Regions from separate parts of the Clostridium sp. CTA-17 genome, predicted to be linked through region 1. Evidence: riboswitches for the same ligand, from Rfam matches in the RefSeq annotation. Region 1 holds a riboswitch; each other region holds the start of a gene.

Region 1 (7,712 bases):
TATAGCCTTATTTAACTCTTTTTTTAAATCTTCAGCATTATGTGATTTTGGAGCTCTAGTAATAACTAATATATTACTTTCTCCTTCTTCATTAATAGTAAAAGTAACCTTAAAGCCTCTTCCACTTTCATGATCTAATAAAATATTTATATTATTTTGATTTTTACAATACTTTTGCATAAGCGCTCCCCTTTTTACCAACTCTCGTTCCTTAGACTCAATATATTAGTATTAAGTATATTCTAACTTTAGTTTAGTATATAATCGAATCTTTAGAAATTCTACAAATTTATATAAATTTAATTTATTCACTTAAGTAATATCTTATCTAGGATAATAAATTTTATTTATTCTTTTTGTTTTCTTCTATTTGTGCTGCTAACTCATTAAGATATTCCCATCTCTCATATTTAAATGCTAATTCTTCTTCAACTTTTGCCTTTTCTTCCATCAGTTCTTGAAGTCTACCATACTCTGATGCATGTTTTGCCATTAAAGAATCTAATTCTTCTATTTTTTCTTCAAGAGTCATTATTTCTTCATCTATAGTTTCAAATTCTCTTTGCTCTTTAAATGAGAACTTCAATACTTTGCCCTTGTTTTTATTTTTATCCACAGATGGCTCTTTTTTATTTTTATCCACAGCCACTTCTTTTTCTTTATTATTAACAGCCTCTTCTTCTTTGCTTAGAAGATAATCCCCATAGTTCCCAGTATAAATATCTATTTTTCCATTTCCCTCATAAGAAAATATCTTATTACAAATTCTATCTAGGAAATATCTATCATGGGATACAGTTATGACAACTCCACCAAAATCGTCTAAATAATCTTCTAATCTATTTAAAGTTTCAATATCTAAATCATTTGTAGGCTCATCTAGTAAAAGCACATTGGGGGCTTCCATTAGAACTCTTAAAAGGTGAAGTCTTCTTCTTTCTCCTCCAGATAACATACCTATCATTGTCCACTGAAGTGTTCCATCAAATAAAAACTTCTCACACATTTGTGATGCAGTTATTCTTTCACCTGTGGCAGTTTGTAAATACTCTCCTGCTTCTTTTATGTAATCTATAGCTCTCATCTCTGGATGCATATGTGTATCTTCCTGTGAGAAGCAAGCTATTTTTACAGTTTCACCTTTTATTATTTCTCCACTATCTGGTGCTACTTTTCCTTCAATCATTCCCATAAGTGTTGATTTACCAATTCCATTAGGTCCTACAATACCTATTCTATCACTTCTTAGTACTATATAGTTAAAATCATCAACAATCTTTTTATCACCAAAGCTTTTATTTAGGTGTTCTATCTCTATTATTTTCTTTCCTAATCTCGTTCCCATAACAGAGATTTCTATATTTTCATTTTCAATAAATCCTTCTTGATTTACTAATTCATCAAATCTTTGAAGTCTAGCTTTTTGCTTAGTAGTTCTAGCCTTTGCACCTCTTCTTACCCAAGCTAGTTCTTTTCTCATAAGATTTTGTCTTTTTTCCTCACTGGCTTTTTCTATGGCTATTCTCTCCATCTTCTTTTCTAAGAAAACAGAATAATTTCCATCATAGCTAAATAATCTACCTCTATCTAATTCTAATATTCTATTTGTTACTCTATCTAGGAAGTATCTATCATGAGTAATCATTAAAAGAGCGCCTTTTCTACTATTTAAGTATTCTTCTAACCAACTTATAGTTTCATTATCTAAATGGTTAGTAGGCTCATCTAATATTAATAATTCACAAGGAGTTATTAAGGCAGCTGCAAGCATTATTCTCTTCTTTTGTCCTCCAGAAAGATTTCCTACTTTTTCTTCAAAATTAGTTATTCCAAGCTTAGTTAAAACATTCTTTGCTTCACTTTCCATATCCCAAAGATTTAAAGCATCTATTTTTCCTTGAAGCTTTATTAATCTTTCAGAATCACTATCTTTAACTTCACCCTTATCTATTTTTTCAAGTAACTCTTCGTATTCTCTTAATATTCTCATTTCCTCTGAGTTACCCTTAAAAACTTGCTCTAAAACAGTAGCATTATCATCATAATCTGGTGTTTGAGCAAGATACTCTATTCTTACTCTATTTCCCTTTGTTACTGTTCCTTCGTCTGGTTCTTCAACTCCAGCAACTATTTTTAAGAAAGAAGATTTTCCAGTTCCGTTAACTCCTATAAGACCAATCTTCTCTCCTTCATTTATTCCTAAAGATACATTATTAGCTAAAATTTTTTCTGAATAGCTCTTACTTATATTTTCAAGAGTTATTAAATTCATCGATTATCCATCCTTTTCAAAACAAATCTTATTTTCATTATAATATAAACTCAAGTTTCTTCCAAAACTAAAATAAGAGCTGCATCAAATAATCTAATTTAATTATGATGCAACTCCTTATTAAAATTTTCTATATATTATTTATAGGCTTCATTCTTTTAGCTAACATTTTTATTGGCATTATTGTTATCACTATAGCTGTTAATAAACTTTCAACTCCTGCACTACTTGTATTATAAATTATTGAATAAATCCATAAATTCATTCCTGGAGGAGCATATTGACCAAAGAAAATCACTCCTGATATTATGCTTACAAAAGTACTTATACTACCAGCCATAAGTGAGCCAAAGAATATTTTATATTTCTTATCTATTTCAAATGATCCCGCTAGTCCTAAAGCCATATTTGACAGTATGTAATCAAGTAAAAATTGTACTGGGTGTACTATAAAAGCTCCGTTTAATATTTTCAAAAGCCCAAATATCAATCCTCCTGTAACTCCAACAGTTCTTCCATATACTAATGATAAAAGCATTATTGGAAGCATAGAAAAGAAAGTTATTCCACCACCTTGAGGATATCTAACTAAAGGTATCATATAAAGCACATAAGAAATAGCTACACTTAGTCCAATCATGATAATTTCTCTTGTTGTAATTTTATGTTTTCTTAAATCTAATATGTATAAACCTAATATTAAAATTCCAATTAAAGCTACTAAATAAACACTCATTATTTTTCACCTTCATCATACGCCATATTCCAAAAATCAAGTTCGTACAAACTAGCTCTTTTAAATATATCTATTAATCTTTTTTGTTTTTCTTCAGATAAGTTTGAACATTTTTTATCTACGTAAGCTAACCACTCATCTGTAAACTTATCAAATCCATCAGAAGCATACTCATCAATCCAAGGTTTAAAGAAATTCCCCTGTAATTTGTTAGAGTATTTTTTTGAAATATATTTTCCTATATAGCTATAACTCCATGTACATGGTAAAGTTGCAATAGCAATCTCATCTAAATCTCCGGTTAACGCTATTGCTTGCATATAGCTTGTATAACTTATAGTAGTACTCTTATATTCTCTTTTCTCTGCTTCTAATTCTGATATACCAAATCCTTTTAAATATTCTATATGTACCGCTGTTTCATCCTCCATAGTTCCCTTTGTTGAATTATAAAAGAATTTCATTTCTTCCATAGTTTTAGCTTTAACTACTCCAGCACAAAAAACTTTAGCATATTCTTTTAAATAAAGGTAATCCTGAACTAAATACTCTCTAAATTTATTCTTATCTAGAGTTCCTTCTCCAATTTCCTTTATAAATGGGTGATCTAAATACTTTTCCCATATAGGCATTGCTTCTTTTAATAATTTTTCTGTAAATCTCATATTCTATATCTCCTTTAATCTTATGATTAAACCTAATAGCCCAAATAAGAATTACCTCAAAGTTTTATAAAATCTAACTAAAAACTTCATACACTTTTTAGTTTATAATCATAGTTGGTTATAACATTTCTAATAAAAAATAAAAGCTACATCCATGTAGGATGTAGCTTAATTTATAAAAAGTTATAATAATCTAAACATATAAAATACTATTATAAAACTTTCTACAGGCTTTCCTACGCTGGTATTACCCAGATCAGGTTTTAAGGGTTAATAACGAAATGTTATCTCTCAGCCAAAGGCACCCCTAGCTATAAAGTCTATATTAATTATATATATTTTCCCTAATAAATTCTAGGTTATTTTTTACTTGAGTAAAATTCATATTTTTAATTTGCTCATGTCCACTTCTATAATCAAAAGGATAATAAAGTTTACACGAAATGTTGTATAGTATAAGTGAAAACAAATCTAAATAAATAAAGGAAAAACTTTCAATATAATTATACAACAAAATTGTTTAGTTATATTTGATAAAATCATCAAATTTCAAACCGAAATAAAATTAGAGCTGATTTTATCTCAATTAGATTTAAATGATATTATATTTAATCTTCAAAAAAATATAACTCTCGTGGTCAGAAAGGATATAGCGTTAGAAGTATGATTTCATCGTTAATTTCTATGCAAGTTAATAAAATAAAAACATTTAAAAGTTTTTTATTCAATTATCTTACCATCTTTAATTATAATTTTTTTGCTACAAAATGAAGCAATATTTTCATCATGGGTTACCAATATTATGGTTTTTCCTTCACTATTTAGTTTTACTAATAGTTCCATTAATTCAATTCCTGTTTTTTGATCTAATGCACCAGTTGGCTCATCAGCTAGTATTATTTCTGCACCACTAACTAATGCCCTTGCTATAGCCACCCTTTGTTGTTGTCCTCCAGATAACTCTGTTACTTTCTTATTTATATGATTTATAATATTTAATTCTTTTAAAGTACTTTCAATTAAAATTTGCTTTTCACGCTTTTTCATTCTTCTAAATATTAGTGGTAATTCTACATTATCATAAACACTATAATTCTTCATTAAAGCAAAATGCTGAAAAACAAAACTAAGGTGCTTATTTCGTATATTGCTTAATTCCTCATCTTTTAAATTAGAAATATCAACTCCATTTAAATAGTAACTTCCATCACTAGGTTTGTCCATAGTTCCAATTATATTAAGCAATGTAGATTTTCCTGAACCTGATGGTCCCATTATAGCTATAAATTCACCTTTATTAATAGTTAAATTTATATTCTCTAAAGCTGTTGTTCTATTTTCTTTGCCATACTTTTTAGAAATATTTATAAGCCTTATAATTTCCATTACTCAATTCCTCCAATCAATTCCTTTGGTGTTAATCTTTTTAAAAATATCAATGGAAGTATAGATGTTAATAAGGTAATAACAATTATGATATTTGTGCTTATTATAAATACAGTTATCATAGATTTAATATTATCAAATATAAAAATACTTATTGCTAATACAATTACTAAACTTATTAAATTTATTAATAATATTTCTCCTATTATTAAACTGTTAATATATTTCTTACTAGCTCCAGCCATTACTTGTATTCCAATTTCTCTAACTCTACTTTTTATAGAAGAAATCATAACACTACTCATACCAATAATAGAAGAAATAAATAAAAATCCTATTATAAACATCAAAAATTCTCTAACAGATTTTCCATTTTTATTAAAATAGTCGACTTCTTGTTGAATACTCTTAGTTATAGTTTTTTCTCCAACTATTTTTTTATATAAATCTTCTATCTGCTTATTGGTAGATGAACTATTTATATTAGAATCTAATTTATAAAATATACTTTGAAGTCTTCCACCTGATACATCTAAATTATCTTTATCAGTTCCGGTATAAGGCACTAAAAATTCATTATCTAAATTAACAAATTCAGATTGAGTGTATGTTCCTTCATTAAACCACTCTGTACCTTTTTTCATAATTCCTTTTACTATATACTTTTTTTTAGTAATTTCATCTGTTAATATAGTTCCAACATTTATTACATTAGAAAATTTATTTCCTATAAGTATTGGTGTAATTTCATTAACTGATTCAAAATCATTTTCAATTAAATTTTTTCCTTCTGAAACCTCTATGTTCATTAATTTAAACATATACCAATCTAAATTTATTATATCAGAGGCTTCAAGAGCATTTTGAGAATATGTACCTAATGTTATTTCATCCCTTATTTTTAAATAGTCATCATCATTTATTAATTCTTCATATGCAACATTAGTATAATCATATGAACCAATACCGTCTACTCCCTTTAGATTGCTTACTTCTTTTTCAAATTCATTTATTCTTTTGCACTGTTCCCCACTATCCAATTTTACATTTACAATTAAATGATAACTTCTTTCAGTATCAATTTTATTTTTTATTTTATTTTCTAAATAACTAACACTATTTAGCGAAATTATTAAATTAAATAATAATAATAAAGAAACTGTTAATTGAAATATCATTAGTATTACAACAATCTTTTTTTTTAACATAGACTTTAAAATTAACTTCATTTTATCCATATTATTAAACTATCATAAAATTTAATTATAACTCTACTTCTAATAAATTTATAATAGTATTACTCACCTCACTTTAAGTTTATAAAGTTTCTATAATTTAAGCGCTTCTATAGGTTGTACTTTAATAGATTTAATTATTGGAATTATTGCAGTTATAACTCCACTAAAAATAGAAATAGCTATAGCTACAATAAAATTATTAATAGTTAAACTTAAAGGAATTTTTATTAAGTTCTCTAATAATAAACTTAATATTAACTGTACTATTAATGCAATTATTGTTGTAATTAACGTAAGCTCAATAAACTCTGTAATTATTAACTTACTTATATTTTTATTACTTATACCAAAAGATTTTCTTATGGCTATTTCCTTTCTTTTATCATTAACCCAGTAAAAGGATAAATTGATCATATTAATTATTGAAATAAGATAAATTAAAAGTGATGAAAATAAAATTGGATTAGATTTTAAATCTAACCTAACGTTATTTTTTAAAGAACTATTATCTCCATAACTAACATTTATATTATCAAGTTCAAATTTACTTTTTAATTTCTGTACTATATCAGTAGGATACATCTCAAAGTTATCTATGTAAATTTCTTTTGGCGAATAATCTTCATCAGAAATAACCTTTTGAGGCAATGAATTAATAGGCATTACTATTTTATCTTCAAAGTTATTTCCGATAATTCCAATAACCTCATATTCTTCATCATCAATATTTAAATATCCTTCTTTTATTAAATCTTCATAATTTTCACTTACTAAAACAACTTTATCTCCGTTTAAAATATTTTCTTTTGAAAAATATCTTCCACTTTTCAAAGGATATTTCCACTCATTATTAAATTGCTCGGCTGTAATTGAATTTATAAGTTCACTACTTCCCTCAATATAACAACTTAAATTTTTAAAAGAAATTCTATTTTCTAATTTTAAATCTTTATTAATTTCATAAAATGATTTAAATATGTCTGAATTCCTACCACTAACATTCAGTATAATTGTATTTTTACTAAAACCCTCACTACTTTGTAGTATCATATTCTTTTCTTGTTCAATGCTACTAATACCTATAGAAATGAGCAATATGGAAATCAAAAATCCTATCAATAAAAAAATAGATGTTATTTTATGTGCTTTTAGTTGCTTAAATGATATATATATTAAATTTTTCATATAGAACTCCTTATAACATAAGAGTTACTAAAACATAAGTTTAGTAACTCTTTTTAATTTAAACTAAGGGGCTTGAGAAATTATTTCTTTATCATACTCAATATCAGTATTAGCCCAATTTACTATGTAATTATATGAGTTAAATGTTTTACAACTCCAAACTTCACCATGTACTGAAGCATATCTTTGCCCTTTATCATACCCCATATTATACATATCATTATACCATA
Region 2 (7,712 bases), on a different contig from region 1:
TTTACACCTGAAACCACAGCAGCTTCTCTGTTACCACCTATGGCATAAAGGTTTTTACCAAATTTAGTTTTATTCCATAAAGTCCAAATTACAGCTATTACAATAATTGCATATATAACTAAATAAGGTATTTTTATATTTCCATATATAGGAATGGAACCAAGTGTAAAATTACTAAAGGATTGGCTAAGACCACCTATTGGCATAGCTCCATATGGAGGTCTATCAAAGTATATTGAGTTAAGTCCATATATTCCTGTCATCATTCCTAGAGTAGCTATAAATGGAGGAACATTAAATTTAGAAACAACTAATCCATTTACAAGACCAACTATTCCACAAACAGCCATTGCTATTAAAATTGGAATGAATATAGGTAATTCAGGTAAATTAGGATACATTTTATATGCATAATCTCCAGCTTGAAGTAAAGAAGCTGATACTACGGCAGCAAGTCCAACTGTTCTACCAGCAGAAAGGTCAGTACCTTCAGTTAAAAGTATTCCTCCAACCCCAAGGGCTATTATTATACGAGAAGAGGATTGGCTTAATATATTAATAAAGTTTTTTAATGATAAAAAATCTGGTGAAATAATACAAATTCCTATTAATAAGGCCACTAAAACTATATAAATAGCATTATTCATTAACCATTGGCTATTTAAATTAAACTTTTTCTTTGATTTGGTTTGCATTGTTAACTCCTCCTGTTACTGATAGATATTTTGCAGATAGATGCATAATTTCCTCTTGGGTAGTTTCGTTAGCATTAACTATGCCAGAAACCCTACCATTACTCATGACTAGTATTCTGTCACATACACCTAAAAGTTCAGGCATTTCAGAAGAAACCATAATTATTCCTTTATCTTCTTTAGCAAGTTCATTTATAAGTTGGTATATTTCGAATTTAGCACCAACATCTATACCTCTAGTAGGTTCATCTAGAAGTAGTATTTCAGGTTTTCTAAGAAGCCATTTTCCAATTACTATCTTTTGTTGATTACCACCAGAGAGGCTACCGATTAGAGTTTTTTGACTTGGGGTTTTTACTTTCATTGAATCTATAACCCATTGAGTATCCTTAGATATTCTTCCATTTGCTAAAAGACCTGTTGAGGTTTTATAACTATCTATATTAGCTATTATAGAATTAAAATCTATAGGTAATTTTCCAAAGATTCCAGTTTGGCGTCTTTCTTCAGTAACAAGAGCAAAACCGTTTTGCATAGCCTTAAAAGGCTTACTGTTATCAACTTTTTTGCCATGTAAAATTATGTCTCCAGACCCCTTTTCTCTAAGGCCAAATAAGGTTTCTAAGGTTTCAGTTCTTTTAGCACCAACAAGGCCTGCAATTCCTAAAATTTCCCCTTTTCTAAGTTTAAAGGAAACATTCTTTAATTCATTTTTTGCATCACTAAGATTATTTACTTCTAAAATAGTTTCTTTAGGAGTATGATCCTTTTTAGGGAATCTATCAGTAAGTTCACGTCCAACCATAAGTTTTATTATTAAATCCATAGTCAGATCTGAAGCTTTTTCAGTAGCAATCCATTTACCATCTCTCATTATGGTAACTTCATCAGAAATCTCTAAGATTTCTTCCATTTTGTGAGAAATGTAAATTATACTTATTCCTTGCTTTCTAAGCTTGTTTATTATTTTAAATAGATGACTTACTTCTTTTTCTGTTAAAGAGGAAGTAGGCTCGTCCATTACTATTATTTTAGAGTTATATGAAACAGCCTTTGCTATTTCAACCATTTGCATTTGAGAAACAGATAGGGTAGAAACTTTATCCTTAGGATTAACATTTATATCTAAATCTTTAAAGATTTTTTCTGTTTCATCATACATTTTCTTTTCATCTATAAAAAGCCCTTTTTTAGGATATCTACCAAGCCAAAGATTATCCATAACATTTCTTTCTCTAACTTGATTTAACTCTTGGTGAACCATAGATACTCCATTATCTAGGGCATGTTTTGAATTCTTAAATTGTACCTTTTGGCCAGAAATAAAAATTTCTCCTGAATTAGGGTGATATATACCAAATAGACATTTCATTAATGTTGATTTACCAGCACCATTTTCTCCCATCAAGGCATGTACAGAACCTTTTTTTACTTTTAAGGTTACATTGTCTAAGGCTTTAACTCCTGGGAATTCTTTAGAGATATTTCTCATTTCTAACAGGTTTGAAGAGTCTTTCATCTTTTTTTACCTCCTGTTTTATTAAGGGCGTATATCAAAATTTATTTTGATATAGCCCCCTTATTTTTTATAAATTATTTATATGAATCTTCAGCAACGTTGATATTGTCTTTAGTTATTCCTACATATGGAACACGAATTGATTTTTTATCATCAAGTTTCCAACTAGTTCCATCAGTTATATCTTTTCCATTTACTAAATTCATACAAGAATCCACTAGAGCTTGAGCTTGGTTTTTGGCATCGTTTAATACTGTACCAGCCATTTTACCAGCTTTAATTTTATCTAAGGCTTCTGGGATGGCGTCAACACCATATATTGGAACAAATTTTTCAGGAGTTCCATCTAAATAGCCTGCTTTTTCAAGAGAAGAAATAGCACCTAAAGCCATTCCATCATTGTTGCAAATTACCATTTCTATATTGTCACCATTTTTAGCAATCCAAGCATCCATTTTTTCAGTAGCCTTAGTTGAATCCCACATAGCTGTATCCATTGCTAATTCTTCAGTTTCTATACCTGCCTTATTTAGTGTTTCAATAGAGTATTTTGTACGAGCTTCTGCATCAGGGTGACCAGGTTCTCCTTTAAGCATTACGTATTGGATTTTTCCATCACCATTTTTGTCCCAAGCAGGATTAGCTTTCCAACCTTCTGCCATTACTTCCCCTTGGATTATTCCTGATTCTTCAGAAGTTGTACCAACATACCAAACCTTATCATAGCTTTGCATAACAGATTCGTCTGGTTCCTTATTGAAGAATACTACTGGTAAGTTATCTGCTTTAGCTTTATCTACTACAGTAGGAGCAGATTTAGGATCAACTAAGTTTATTGCAAGAATATCAACACCCTTAGCTATCATAGTATCCACTTGTTCTATTTGTTTAGATTGATTATTTTGAGAGTCATTCATTAATAACTCGGCTTTTCCATCACAAAGTTTTTCTATATTTCTACGTTGGTATGACATGAAGTTATCTTCAAAACTATAAATTGTAGCTCCTATCTTAGGTGAATCGTTTTCTTTTGGTGTATCACCAGATGATCCAGTAGAGCCTGAACCTCCACCACAACCAACTAAAGTACCCATAGTTAAAGCTGAAATTAAAATTAGTGCTAAACCTTTCTTTTTCATAATAAGTCCTCCCTATTTTACCTTAAAACTTTATTGTAATTTTAAAACAATTATAACATAAATTGGAAATTAAACAAGAGATTTTTGTTAAAAAATAATAAAATAAGTATTATTTTACATTTATTTAGTTAAATTTTATAGATTGTATAAAGAAAAGGTTAGAAAATTTTAGTAAAAAAATATATAATATAAAATAAGAAAAGTAAGGAGTGATTATGTGGCTACTATTAAAGATATTGCAAAAGGTGCTGGAGTTTCAATAGCTACTGTATCTAGAGTTTTAAACTTAGATGAAACACTTAATGTGTCTGAAGAAACAAGAAAAAAAGTAATGGAAATAGCTGAAGAGTTAAATTATATACCAGTAAAAGAAAGAAAAAATAAAATAAAAAATTACACCATAGGTATAGTTTATTGGTATACAGAAATACAAGAATTAAACGATCCATATTTTCTTTCAATAAGAATGGCTGTTGAGAAAAAGTGTAGTGAAGAGAAAATTAAATTTAAACCAATAGATTTTCAAAAAATAATTAATGAAGGTACAAAAGAATATACAGATTTAGATGGAATATTAGCTATTGGAATATTTGAAGAAGAAGAGATAAGCTTAATGGAAAAGTTATCTAAAAACATAATTTTTGTAGATTCTTCTCCAGAGGAGTGGAAACACGATTCAGTAGTAGTAGATTTCAAATATGGAGTAAATCTTTGCTTAGATTATTTAACATCCTTAGGACATAAAGATATTGGATATTTAGGTGGTGAATCAATTCCACATAATGGAAATGAATCTACGAGAAAAGTAAATTATAGAGAAAAAACTTTTAAAGAATATATGGAGAAAATGGGAAACTATAAAGAAGAGTGGGTTCTAAAGGGAAGATTTTTACCAGAGCATGGTTATGAACTTATGAAGAGGATATTAAAAGAGAAGGATCTTCCTACAGCATTTTTTATAGCTAGCGATCCTATGGCCATAGGAGCTTATAAAGCAATATTTGAAGAAGGATTAAGGATACCAGAGGATATAAGTATATTAGGGTTTGACGATATATGTACTGCTAAATTTTTAACACCTTCCTTAACAACAATAAAAGTTTTTACTGATCATATGGGGAGTATTGCAGTTGATACACTTTTAGAGAGAATGAGGACAGGAAGAGAAATATCTAAGAAAATAGTTTTACCTGTAAAACTTATAGAAAGAGAAAGTTGTAAAAAACTTTAAAGATAAATTTACTTTTGTTTAACTAAAGAGACTACATGGAAATTTAGAGTTTTCCCATGTAGTCTTTTTTGATTATGTTTAAAATGTAACTAAGATTAAAATAAAGCTTTAATTTTTTCTAAGTTTTTTATACAGGCGTTATATCCTGAATTATAAGCATCTTCTAATTTGGTTACATCTTTTTCAAAGCTTTCAATAGCTTCATCTTCATTTGGCCTTATTATAATTGCCTTCCCATCTCTTTCTAATTCTTCACAAAATTTTATTGTTTCATTATATTTTATATGTCTTGATAAAAATGAATTTTTTAAATTAGGATATTTACGTCCAACTATTTTAGATGCTAACTTATTACTTTTTCCTAAAGTTTTTCTATAACTTTTAGGTCTAGTAAGAATTATTAAATGTTTTTCATTCCCATCTGCTATAGCTTTTTTTATTGGAATAGGATCTAAAAGTCCACCATCATAATATTCACTTCCATTTATTTTTATTGCTGGGAAAAGTATAGGGATAGCACAAGTAGCTCTCAAAGCCATATATTTTTCATCTTTAATTTTTCCATCTAAGTATTCTGTTTTTCCTGTGTTAGCATTTGTAACACCTACTAAAACTCTTCCCTTATAATTTGAAAGTGCATCAAAATCATAAGGGAAGAGTTTATTTGCTAATTCATCAAATACAAAATCTAAACCAAAGATGCTTCTACATCTAAAGAAGTTAGAAAGGCTTAAATATCTTTTATCATTTCTATATTTTTTTAATATTTCAATATTTCTTCCTTTTTGATTAGAAAAATATGAAAAACCATTAGTTATTCCTGCTGAAACTCCAATACAATAAGGAAATATTATATTATTGTCAAGAAGAGCATCCATAACTCCTGCACTAAAAATAGGACGAAAAGTTCCTCCTTCTAAAACTAAACTAACCATAAAATATCCTCCTAAGGTTCACGATATATTTAAGATTATAATCCTTAAATTAAAAAAATTCAAAAAAAGATATGTTGAAAAAGAAAAGGAGCTATGGTATCATTTGGATTAGAAAATAGCATAAAAAATAGCTAGGGGGGCCAGTAGTGTCTGGCTGAGATTAGAAATGAAATTTCTTGACCCTTTAACCTGATCTGGTTAATACCAGCGTAGGGAAGCCCAAGATACATATATTTAAATTGATTTTAAAGCATATATAGCCTTAGGGCTGTATATGCTTTTTCTTTTTTAGAAGGAGTGAAAAATATGAGTAAATTATTTAATGCATTAACAATTGCAGGGTCAGATAGTTCAGGGGGAGCAGGAATACAGGCTGATATAAAAGCTTTTTCCGCTAATGGAGTTTACGGAATGAGTATAATAACTGCCATAACAGCTCAGAATACTCAAGGAGTTTTTGGAATAATGGATGTTACTCCTGAAATCATAGAAAAACAGATAGAGGTTATTTTTAATGATATAGAAGTAGGTGCCATAAAAATAGGTATGGTATCTAAAATTGAATCAATAGAAGCTATAAGTAATGCTTTAGGAAGAGTAGAAAAATTACCTCAAATAGTATTAGATCCTGTTATGATTTCAAAAAGTGGATTTAAGCTTTTATCAGATGATGCAAAAAATACTTTGATAGAGAAATTAATACCAATAGCTACTTTAATGACTCCAAATTTACCAGAAGCAGAGGAATTGTTAGGTAGAGAAATACTTACAATAGAAGATATGAAAAAGGCAGCCTGTGATCTTAAAAAATTAGGAGCAAAAAATGTTTTAATTAAGGGTGGACATTTAGAAGGAGAGGCTACAGATATTTTATATGATGGTGAAAACTTTACTCTTTTTGATGAAGAGAGAATAGATACAAAGCATACCCATGGAACAGGATGTACCTTATCATCAGCTATTACAGCTAATTTATCAAAGGGAATGAATATAGTTGATTCTGTGAGATGTGGAAAAGAATATATTACAGGTGCTATAAAAAATGGGTTTGAACTTGGAAAGGGTGTTGGACCAACACATCATTTCTATAAATTTTACTAGGAGGAATAAAAATGGAAGTTTTGAAAAGAGAAAACCCTTTAATACATATGATAACTAATTATGTTACAGTTAATGATCTAGCACAAGTAACTATTAATTATGGCGGCTTACCTCTCATGGCTACACATCATGATGAATTAAAAGAGATAACTGGAATGGCTAATGGATTATTAGTCAATATAGGAACTCTAGAACCTTACCAAATGGAGTCATCAATGATTTCTATGAAAATAGCAAAGGAAAAAGGAATTCCCTCTGTTTTAGATCCAGTAGGTGTACAAGCATCCAAACTTAGAAGAGATTTTGCTAAAAAATTAATACTAGAGGGAGAGCCTTCACTTATAAAGGGGAATTTAGCTGAAATAAAAAACCTTATAGGTGAAACTTCAAATTCAATTGGAATAGATTCCTTTAATGATTCTTTAAGTGAAAATACAAAAAATAAGATAAAGGAATATGCAAGAGAAAGAAATCTTATAGTAGTTGTTTCTGGAGTGGTTGATTTTATAACTAATGGAGAAGAAAGTGCAAGTGTTAAAAATGGAACTTATAAAATGAGTAAAATTACAGGTACTGGATGTATGTTAGGAGCTTTATTAACACTAGCTTTAAGTTTTTATGACCATAAAGATTTAAGATTTAAAGAAGTGGTTAAAGCAGTAACTGCATGGGGAATATGTGGAGAATTAGCTGAGGAAAGATTAAGAGAAAAAGAAGGGTTAATGACATTTAAGCATAATCTTTTAGATGAACTTTCAATTATTAATGATGAAATAATAAAGGAAAGGGAGAAGGTTATTTATGAGTAATAAAGATGCGAAAAAATTATATTTAGTAACAGACTATAGGATTCCTTTTAATGAGCTTTTAGAAAAAACAAAGGAAGCTTTAATTGGAGGGGTATCCATTGTTCAATATAGGGCAAAGAATAAAGAAACTAAAGAAATGTGTAAAGAAGCTGGGGCTTTAAAAAAGCTTTGTGATGAGTTTGGAGCATTATTTTTAGTAAATGATAGAATAGATGTAGCCTTAGCAGTAAAAGCTCATGGAATTCATATAGGGCAAGATGATATGGAGGTTTCTATAGCAAGA
Region 3 (7,712 bases), on a different contig from region 1:
CTTTTTTTCCTTTGCCATTTCTTCTACAAAATCTATCATTTTTCTTCCATAGCCTTTTCCTCTGTGAGATGGTGAAACAGCTATTCTATGAAATGATAAAAATGGTCCATCAATTTGCCATGCAATATCATTATAAACATCATAAGCATAATCATTAATAGTAGCAACAGCTACTATTTCTCCAGAAGCTTCTATTCCATAAAGATGTTTATTAGAGATATCCTTAAAAATTATTTCAGTATTGGGATAACTTTCGTTCCAATTATAAAGTCCTCTTAAATTCATTTCTTTTACAACATTATCATAAATACTTTTAACCTTGTTTAATTCATGTTCTTCTATTAATCTTATTTTCATTCCTCTTTTTACCTCTTCTAATAAATTAATTTAAAATAATGTTTTATTAAAAAATCAAATCAAAATTTTACCCCATGTTCATATCTCCTTTAAATATTAATAATAAAATAACTTTAATTAGATAAAGTTTCCTTTGTAAACTATCTGCTTTAAATATGGTTCATTACTTATCGTGGAATAATTTTATTTTATTCAAAAGAAAAAGTCAAAGAATTTTCTGTTAACATTTTTTTGTTTAAAAATTATTAATATTTATCTTTTATTTGCTTTTTTGATATACTCTATTTGAGGAGAGGAAGTGGAATTTATGTTAAAAAAAATTAATTTTCATACCCATACTAAAAGATGCAAACATGCTAAAGGAGAAGACAAAGATTATATTGATGCAGCTATACAAAATAATTTAGATATTTTAGGATTTAGTGATCATGGACCTTATCCAGATAATAGATTTGGTCTTAGAATGAACTTTAATGAACTTGAGGAATATAAGTCTACTTTAGAAAAGCTTAAAATAAAATTTAAAGATTTTATTCATATTAAAATTGGTTTAGAAATAGAATATTTACCTTCAGATGATTTTTATTATAATTATCTTAAAAATGAGTTGAAATTTGATTACTTAGCTCTAGGTCAGCATTTATTTTTAACTAAAAATGGTGAATTAAAAAATACATATTCCTTAGAAAGTACTAAAGACTATATAGAATACGCTGAAAGTATTTGTCTTGGCATAAAAAGTGGATACTTTGACTTTGTAGCTCACCCTGATTTAATCTTTATAAATGATTTTCCTTGGGATGAAAATTGTGATAAAGCCTGTAATTTAATTATTGATACAGCAAAAAAATATGATTTCATATTAGAATTTAATGCAAACGGTATTAGAAGAGGAAAGAAAAAATATTCTGATGGAGAAAGATTCCCTTATCCCTATGAAAAGTTTTGGAATAAGGTTTCTTTAGCAAAGGTTAAAACCATAATTAACTCTGATTGTCACACTCCTTATGATCTTTGGGATAATACTATGGATTATTCCTATACCCTTGCTAACAATCTTAATTTAAATATTATTGATAATATTTAAAAATTAAATCCTTGCATTTTAATATTTTTAGGTATATAATCAATATAAATTTGTTTTTAGGAGAATTTTTTATGATAAATAGTACAAACTTAATAAAAGCAAAACTTAATAATTCTTATTATTGCTATTATAGATAGTTTGTATTTATGATTGAATATATGCAGTCATAGATACAAACTCCAAAGGAATTTTGGATTGTATCTATGATGGCTTAATTTTCGTTATAAAGATAGGTCACATAGGTAATACTATATGGCCTTAATAAAGAGTTTTAATACCCTAGGTCGTATAGTTTAACTATATGACCTATTTTTTTATATTTATATAAAAATCTAGGAGGTATTTTAAATGAAAGAACGAGAAAATTTTACTGGAAAGTTTGGATTTGTAATATCCTGTGTTGGCGCTGCTTTAGGACTTGGTAACATATGGTTATTTTCCTACAGACTTGGTCAATATGGAGGTGCTGCATTCTTAATACCATACTTTTTATTTGTTTTTATACTTGGAACTACAGGTCTTATAACTGAATTTTCCTTTGGTAGAAAGTTTAAAGCAGGTTCATATACTGGTATAGTTGAATCTTTTAAAAGCAAATCATTAAAGGGAGGAAAATTCTTTGGTATGCTCCCTCCTATAGGATTAACAGGAGTTTTTATATTCTACTCTATAGTAATAGGTTGGATTCTTAAATATTTTTTCTTAAGTTTAACTGGATCTATTAATACTATTGATACTACTACTTACTTTAGTAATTTTGCTGGTACACCTAATACAATCTTTTGGTTTGCCCTAGCAATAATATTAACTTTAATAATAGTTTGTTTAGGAATAGGCCGTGGTATAGAAAAATTAAATAAAATAATAATGCCACTCCTTCTTTTAATTTTTATAATTTTAATCATAAGATCTCTAACTTTACCTGGTTCTTTTGAAGGAGTCAAATATCTATTGGTTCCAAGATGGGAAAACTTATTTAAAATAGATACTTGGGTAATGGCTCTTGGTCAAGCCTTTTTCACAGTTTCCCTAAATGGATGCGGCATGGTTGTTTATGGTAGTTATATAAATGATAAATTTGATATTCCATCATCTGCAATACAAACTGCCATATTTGATACTTTGGCTGCTCTTTTAGCATCTCTTATGATTATGCCAGCAGTTTTTGCTTACGGATTAAATCCTTCATCAGGGCCATCTTTATTATTTATAACTTTACCAAAAATATTTCAAGGTATGAATTTTGGTGCCTTACTAAGTACATTATTTTTTCTTAGTGTAATATTTGCTGCTATTTCATCCTCTGTAAATATGTTAGAGGGTCCTGTTGAAGCATTCATGGCTCACTTTAAGTCAAATAGAATAAAAACTTCAATTGCAATATCAGTCCTTTGTTTTTTATGTGGAATACCTTTATCATTAAATATGGGAATCTTTGATAACTTCTCAAATCTTATTACAATAATAATTTCTCCACTTTGTGCTTTACTGGTAGCTGTTGTATTCTACTATATTATTGGTGGCGAAAATGTATTAATAGAAGTAAATAAGGGAGCTCATAAAAAACTTGGAAAATGGTTTATTCCTTTAGGGAAATACATTTTTATCTTAGTTACTATACTAGTAATAATTCTTGGAATAATATATGGTGGTATAGGTTAAATTTAAATATCAAAATTTAAATAAAAATTTTTATTTAATAATTAATATCACTTGACCTAATTGCAATTTGCATATAAAATAAACTTAGAATTATTTCATGTGCTAGGGGTGCCTTTAGGCTGAGAGATGATTATTTATCATTAACCCTCAACACCTGATCTGGTTAATTCCAGCGTAGGGAAGCGTTTAGGGCTGTATTTAAACCGGATCTATATTTAGATTCGGTTTTTTTATTTACATTCTTTAGACTCTCTAAGCACACTTAAAGTTTAAGGAGGGGGTAAAAACTATGATGTCATTTTCACAAATAATAAATGATTTTATTCAAAGTTTTTCATCAATTAATTTAGGAGGAAATTTTAAGGAGATTGTAACTAATCCACTAACAATTCTTACTTTAATAGGAGTCCTAATAATATTAGTTTTACTTATAAAGGCTAAAGACATCAAATTTGATGCAAAAATGCTTACAACAATAGGAATTGCTTTAGCACTTACTGCTGTATTAAACATGCTAAAGATATATAAATTTCCTCAAGGTGGAGGAATAACTTTAGGTAGTATGATTCCTATAATACTTATTGCTTATGCTTATGGTCCATTAGTTGGAATGCTTACTGGATTTTTATTCGGTATAATTTCTTTATTTATAGATCCATACATACTTCATCCTGTTCAAGTATTATTTGATTATCCTATACCATATATGGCATTAGGAGTAGCAGGATTCTTTAAAAACCATAGAATTTCAGGAGCTATAGTAGCAATATTTTTAAAATTTTTAGCTCACTTTATTTCAGGAGTTGTTTTCTTTGGAGCCTTTGCTCCTGAAGGAATGTCTCCAATTCTATATTCATTTTTAGTAAATGGTTCTTTAATAGGAGCTGATGGTTTAATATGTGTAGTTCTTTTAGGTATTTTACCTGTTAATAGACTTATTAAAGCCATAAATTCTAAAAGCGTAACAAGCAAATACGCATCTTAAAATAAAGTAAGGTCTAGATTTCATTAAAATCTAGACCTTTTTATTTTTTAATTAAAGAATTATACTATAGTTAAGAGATAAAAAGTTACATAAACTTAGGAGGTACTTATGAATATTAATCATGGTGCTAATTTATTTGATTTATCAAATGAATTAGGTCTAAATAAAACAGATATTAAAGATTTTAGTTCAAATATAAATCCATTTGGAGCATCTAAAAAAGCTAAAGATGCACTTTTAAATAATATTGATATGGTTTCTATATACCCAGATCCTAAATATACAGATTTAAAGGAGTCAATCTCTCAATATTGTCATTGCAAAAAAGAAAATATTATAGTTGGTAGTGGAGCTACGGAACTAATATCCTCTTTTATAAGTGTTATTAACCCTAAAAAAGCTTTATTACTTTCTCCATCTTATTCAGAATATGAAAGTGAACTTGAAAAGATAAATTGTGAAATAACTAAGTTTTTTTCAAAGGAAGAAGATAATTTTAAAATAGATGTTAATAAATTAATAGATAGCATAAAATCTTCAAAGTTTGATTTAGTTATAATTTGTAATCCTAATAATCCTACTGGATTTGCTTTTTCAAAGGATGAAATTTCTCTATTATTAAAAAATACTTCATCAATATTCATGGTTGATGAAACTTATGTTGAGTTTACAGAGCCTGAAATTTACTCCTCTACTCCACTGGTTGATATATTTGATAATCTATTTGTAATTAGAGGAACTTCTAAATTTTTCTCAACTCCAGGTATAAGATTAGGTTATGGACTTATTTCTAATAAAGAAATTAAAAAGTCAATGGTTGAAAAACTTGATTTGTGGAACATAAATATCTTTGCTACAACAATGGGAGAAATTATGTTTAAGGATAAAGAGTATATTCTATCAAATACCTCTAAATTAAAAGAAGAAAGAGATTATCTATTTAGAGAATTAAGTTCAATAAAGGACTTAAAGGTATATGAAAGTTACAGTAACTTTATACTTTGTAAAATTACATCTAAAAAGTTCACTGCTACTGAACTTTATAATAAACTTTTAGAAAAAGGATTAATAATAAGAAACTGCTCTTCTTTTGAAGGTTTAAATGAATATTTCTTTAGGGTTTGTGTCTTAAAACCTGAAGATAATAAACTTCTTATAGAAAATCTTAAAAATTTATTTTTATAATTTAATATAAATAAGAGGTTGCATATACATAATTTTTATTATTAATTATATATGCAACCTCTTAATTTTTGAAATTATATCTTATTTAATATTATTAGTACTTTTTAAAATTTACCTGTTTTATTTAATTAATCTTTTAATTTAAACGATCATAAACATAGCTGCTATTATTATGTAAACAGCTAAAAGTTGTACTCCTTCAAGCCAATTTGATTCTCCATCATTAACAATTCTATTAGCTATAAGTACAGAAACTATTAAAGCTACTAATTCAAAGGCATTAAATATTATGCTCATAGGCTTAAATATAAGACTTAAAAATATTAATACTGGAGCCACAAATAAAATAACTTGCAAACTTGATCCTATAGCTATTTCTACTGAAACATCCATTTTATTTTTCATTGCCATTATTATTGCTGTGCTGTGCTCTGCAGCATTACCTATTATAGGAATTAATATTATACCTACAAAAAGCTTACTTAACCCAAGAGTCTCTGTCATTGGTTCTACTGCCCCAACTAAGAACTCACTTTCTATGGCAATTATTACTGTAGCTACAACAAGCACTGTTATGGCCTTTTTCAATGACCATTTAGCTTCTCCATCTTCCTCATCTTGTTCCACTGCATATATATCCTTATGAGTGAAAAATGAGAATATTAAACTTAATATGTATATAGCAAACATTACTACAGCAACTATTACACTTAAACTTTCATATTTTGTGTTTAAAAATTCTGGTTTTATTGTATGCATAAATATAGCAGGAATTGTTAATCCAATAACAGCAAATAATAACATACTTGAACTAGTTTCCATTACTTTTTTATTGAAACTTTGTGTTTTATATTTTAATCCTCCTGCTAGCATACTAGCACCTAGTACTAATAATATGTTTCCTATTACAGAACCTGCAATAGAAGCTTTAACCACATCAAACAAACCATCTTTTAATGCAAAAAATGAAATTATAAGTTCTGTAGCATTCCCAAAGGTAGCATTTAAAAAACCACCTAATTTTGGCCCAGTATAAAATGATATTTCCTCTGTTGCCTCTCCCATAAGACCTGCTAAAGGAACTATTGCCAAAGCAGATAATACAAACATAAGAGTTGGAGAAAAATGCATAAATTCACCTATAATACTTATAGGAATAAATATTAAAAGCCATTTTAGTATTTTCATCTTTAGTCCTCCATATATAAAATAATTTTACTAAAGATAATTATATCACTTTTGTTAACTATTTTAACAAATTATTCTTAATTTACCTATTTAAAATATTAACATTAATCTATATTTTAAACTAATTTTTATTTTATCAATATATAAAAAACTAAATATATCTTAGCTATATTTATAAAAAGATAATAGTTATCTTTTTATAAAACTTGAATTATATATTTAGTATGATCAAAATCAACTTTTATTATAGAGCTTTTTTCTAAAGTTATTCTTAAAAGCAAAAAAAACGCTATTTTAAGCGTTCTTTTAATTAATTACATATCTACATTATGAAATAATTTTTGGCAATATTTTTTCTACTATTTTAAAATATCATAATTTTGCGACAATTTCAACAATTTTATTCAATTAATTATTTTATTCAAAATTCTAGAAAATTATTACAATTTTAATATTCTCTCTTCAACTATTCCATCTGCATTTTGAAAATTAAAACCTAATATTCTTCCTAAGGTTGGTCCATGATTTATAAGCTTACCTTCCTCTAAAACAACACCTGATTTTATTCCTCTTCCAAAAGCTAAAAAGAATGTTCCATAATCATTTTTTCTAGGGGAATATCCATGAACTGCTTTATAAGTATGTTTTTTTCTTATATCTTTAGTTTCCTCAATAACTTTTCCTTCATATTCATTTGAAAAATAATATCCTCTAGTAGCTTCTACCATAAAATCACATTGATCATTAGCTCCAGCTTTTATGGCCTCTTCCTTATTTAATATGTATTCTAAAGCGCCTTCTTCCTTAAGCTTTTCCAAGCTCTCTAAACATTTCTTCTCATCTTCTTTATTTTTATTATCTAAATAAATATAACATGAGCCTCCACATTCCCTAGCTATTGCTTTAAAGCTTTTAAGCTTTCCATCCTTTAATTCTATTAATCCTTCTTCCCTAAAGATACTATTAAGCCTTATTACCTTATGAGTATCTATTGCACTATGATCTCCTAGTAAAATCAATGTTGTGTTTTCATATATCCCTGCCTCTTTTAAACACTGTATTATCTCTCCTACTCTAATATCGTGTCTTTTTAAAGCTTCTAAGGCTTCTAAACTTTCATATCCATAATCATGTCTATGAGAATCTACATCTATTAGATGAACCATAGTTAAATTAGGCTTGTATTTTTTTATTGTCTCCTTAGCACATGCTGTAACAAAGTTATCTAAATAAGGCTCCTTTGTACCT

What was found. Region 1 has a riboswitch for thiamine pyrophosphate ahead of tenA (thiaminase II). Riboswitches for the same ligand answer to the same signal wherever they lie in the genome.
Region 2: it holds a riboswitch for thiamine pyrophosphate, as region 1 does, so the genes downstream of both, thiD (bifunctional hydroxymethylpyrimidine kinase/phosphomethylpyrimidine kinase) here and tenA (thiaminase II) in region 1, are expected to answer to the same signal.
Region 3: it holds a riboswitch for thiamine pyrophosphate, as region 1 does, so the genes downstream of both, thiT (energy-coupled thiamine transporter ThiT) here and tenA (thiaminase II) in region 1, are expected to answer to the same signal.

What each region holds. Positions count from the first base shown of each region.
Region 1 covers NZ_BAAABF010000007.1:101,109-108,820, forward strand. Annotated here, with positions in the region: gene ACYUCG_RS11725 (DUF1643 domain-containing protein) at 1-180, opposite strand, end outside; gene ACYUCG_RS11730 (ABC-F family ATP-binding cassette domain-containing protein) at 344-2,272, opposite strand; gene thiT (energy-coupled thiamine transporter ThiT) at 2,403-3,008, opposite strand; gene tenA (thiaminase II) at 3,008-3,673, opposite strand; TPP riboswitch at 3,890-3,992, opposite strand; gene ACYUCG_RS11745 (ABC transporter ATP-binding protein) at 4,394-5,059, opposite strand; gene ACYUCG_RS11750 (FtsX-like permease family protein) at 5,059-6,267, opposite strand; gene ACYUCG_RS11755 (ABC transporter permease) at 6,388-7,482, opposite strand; gene ACYUCG_RS11760 (hypothetical protein) at 7,546-7,712, opposite strand, start outside.
Region 2 covers NZ_BAAABF010000002.1:365,033-372,744, forward strand. Annotated here, with positions in the region: gene mglC (galactose/methyl galactoside ABC transporter permease MglC) at 1-695, opposite strand, end outside; gene mglA (galactose/methyl galactoside ABC transporter ATP-binding protein MglA) at 667-2,214, opposite strand; gene mglB (galactose/glucose ABC transporter substrate-binding protein MglB) at 2,289-3,353, opposite strand; gene ACYUCG_RS06045 (LacI family DNA-binding transcriptional regulator) at 3,571-4,584, shown strand; gene ACYUCG_RS06050 (patatin-like phospholipase family protein) at 4,680-5,519, opposite strand; TPP riboswitch at 5,643-5,752, shown strand; gene thiD (bifunctional hydroxymethylpyrimidine kinase/phosphomethylpyrimidine kinase) at 5,826-6,620, shown strand; gene thiM (hydroxyethylthiazole kinase) at 6,632-7,429, shown strand; gene thiE (thiamine phosphate synthase) at 7,422-7,712, shown strand, end outside.
Region 3 covers NZ_BAAABF010000002.1:286,846-294,557, reverse strand. Annotated here, with positions in the region: gene ACYUCG_RS05635 (GNAT family N-acetyltransferase) at 1-357, opposite strand, end outside; gene ACYUCG_RS05630 (histidinol-phosphatase) at 656-1,444, shown strand; gene ACYUCG_RS05625 (sodium-dependent transporter) at 1,793-3,106, shown strand; TPP riboswitch at 3,201-3,304, shown strand; gene thiT (energy-coupled thiamine transporter ThiT) at 3,396-4,091, shown strand; gene ACYUCG_RS05615 (pyridoxal phosphate-dependent aminotransferase) at 4,200-5,276, shown strand; gene cax (calcium/proton exchanger) at 5,418-6,464, opposite strand; gene ACYUCG_RS05605 (alkaline phosphatase family protein) at 6,905-7,712, opposite strand, start outside.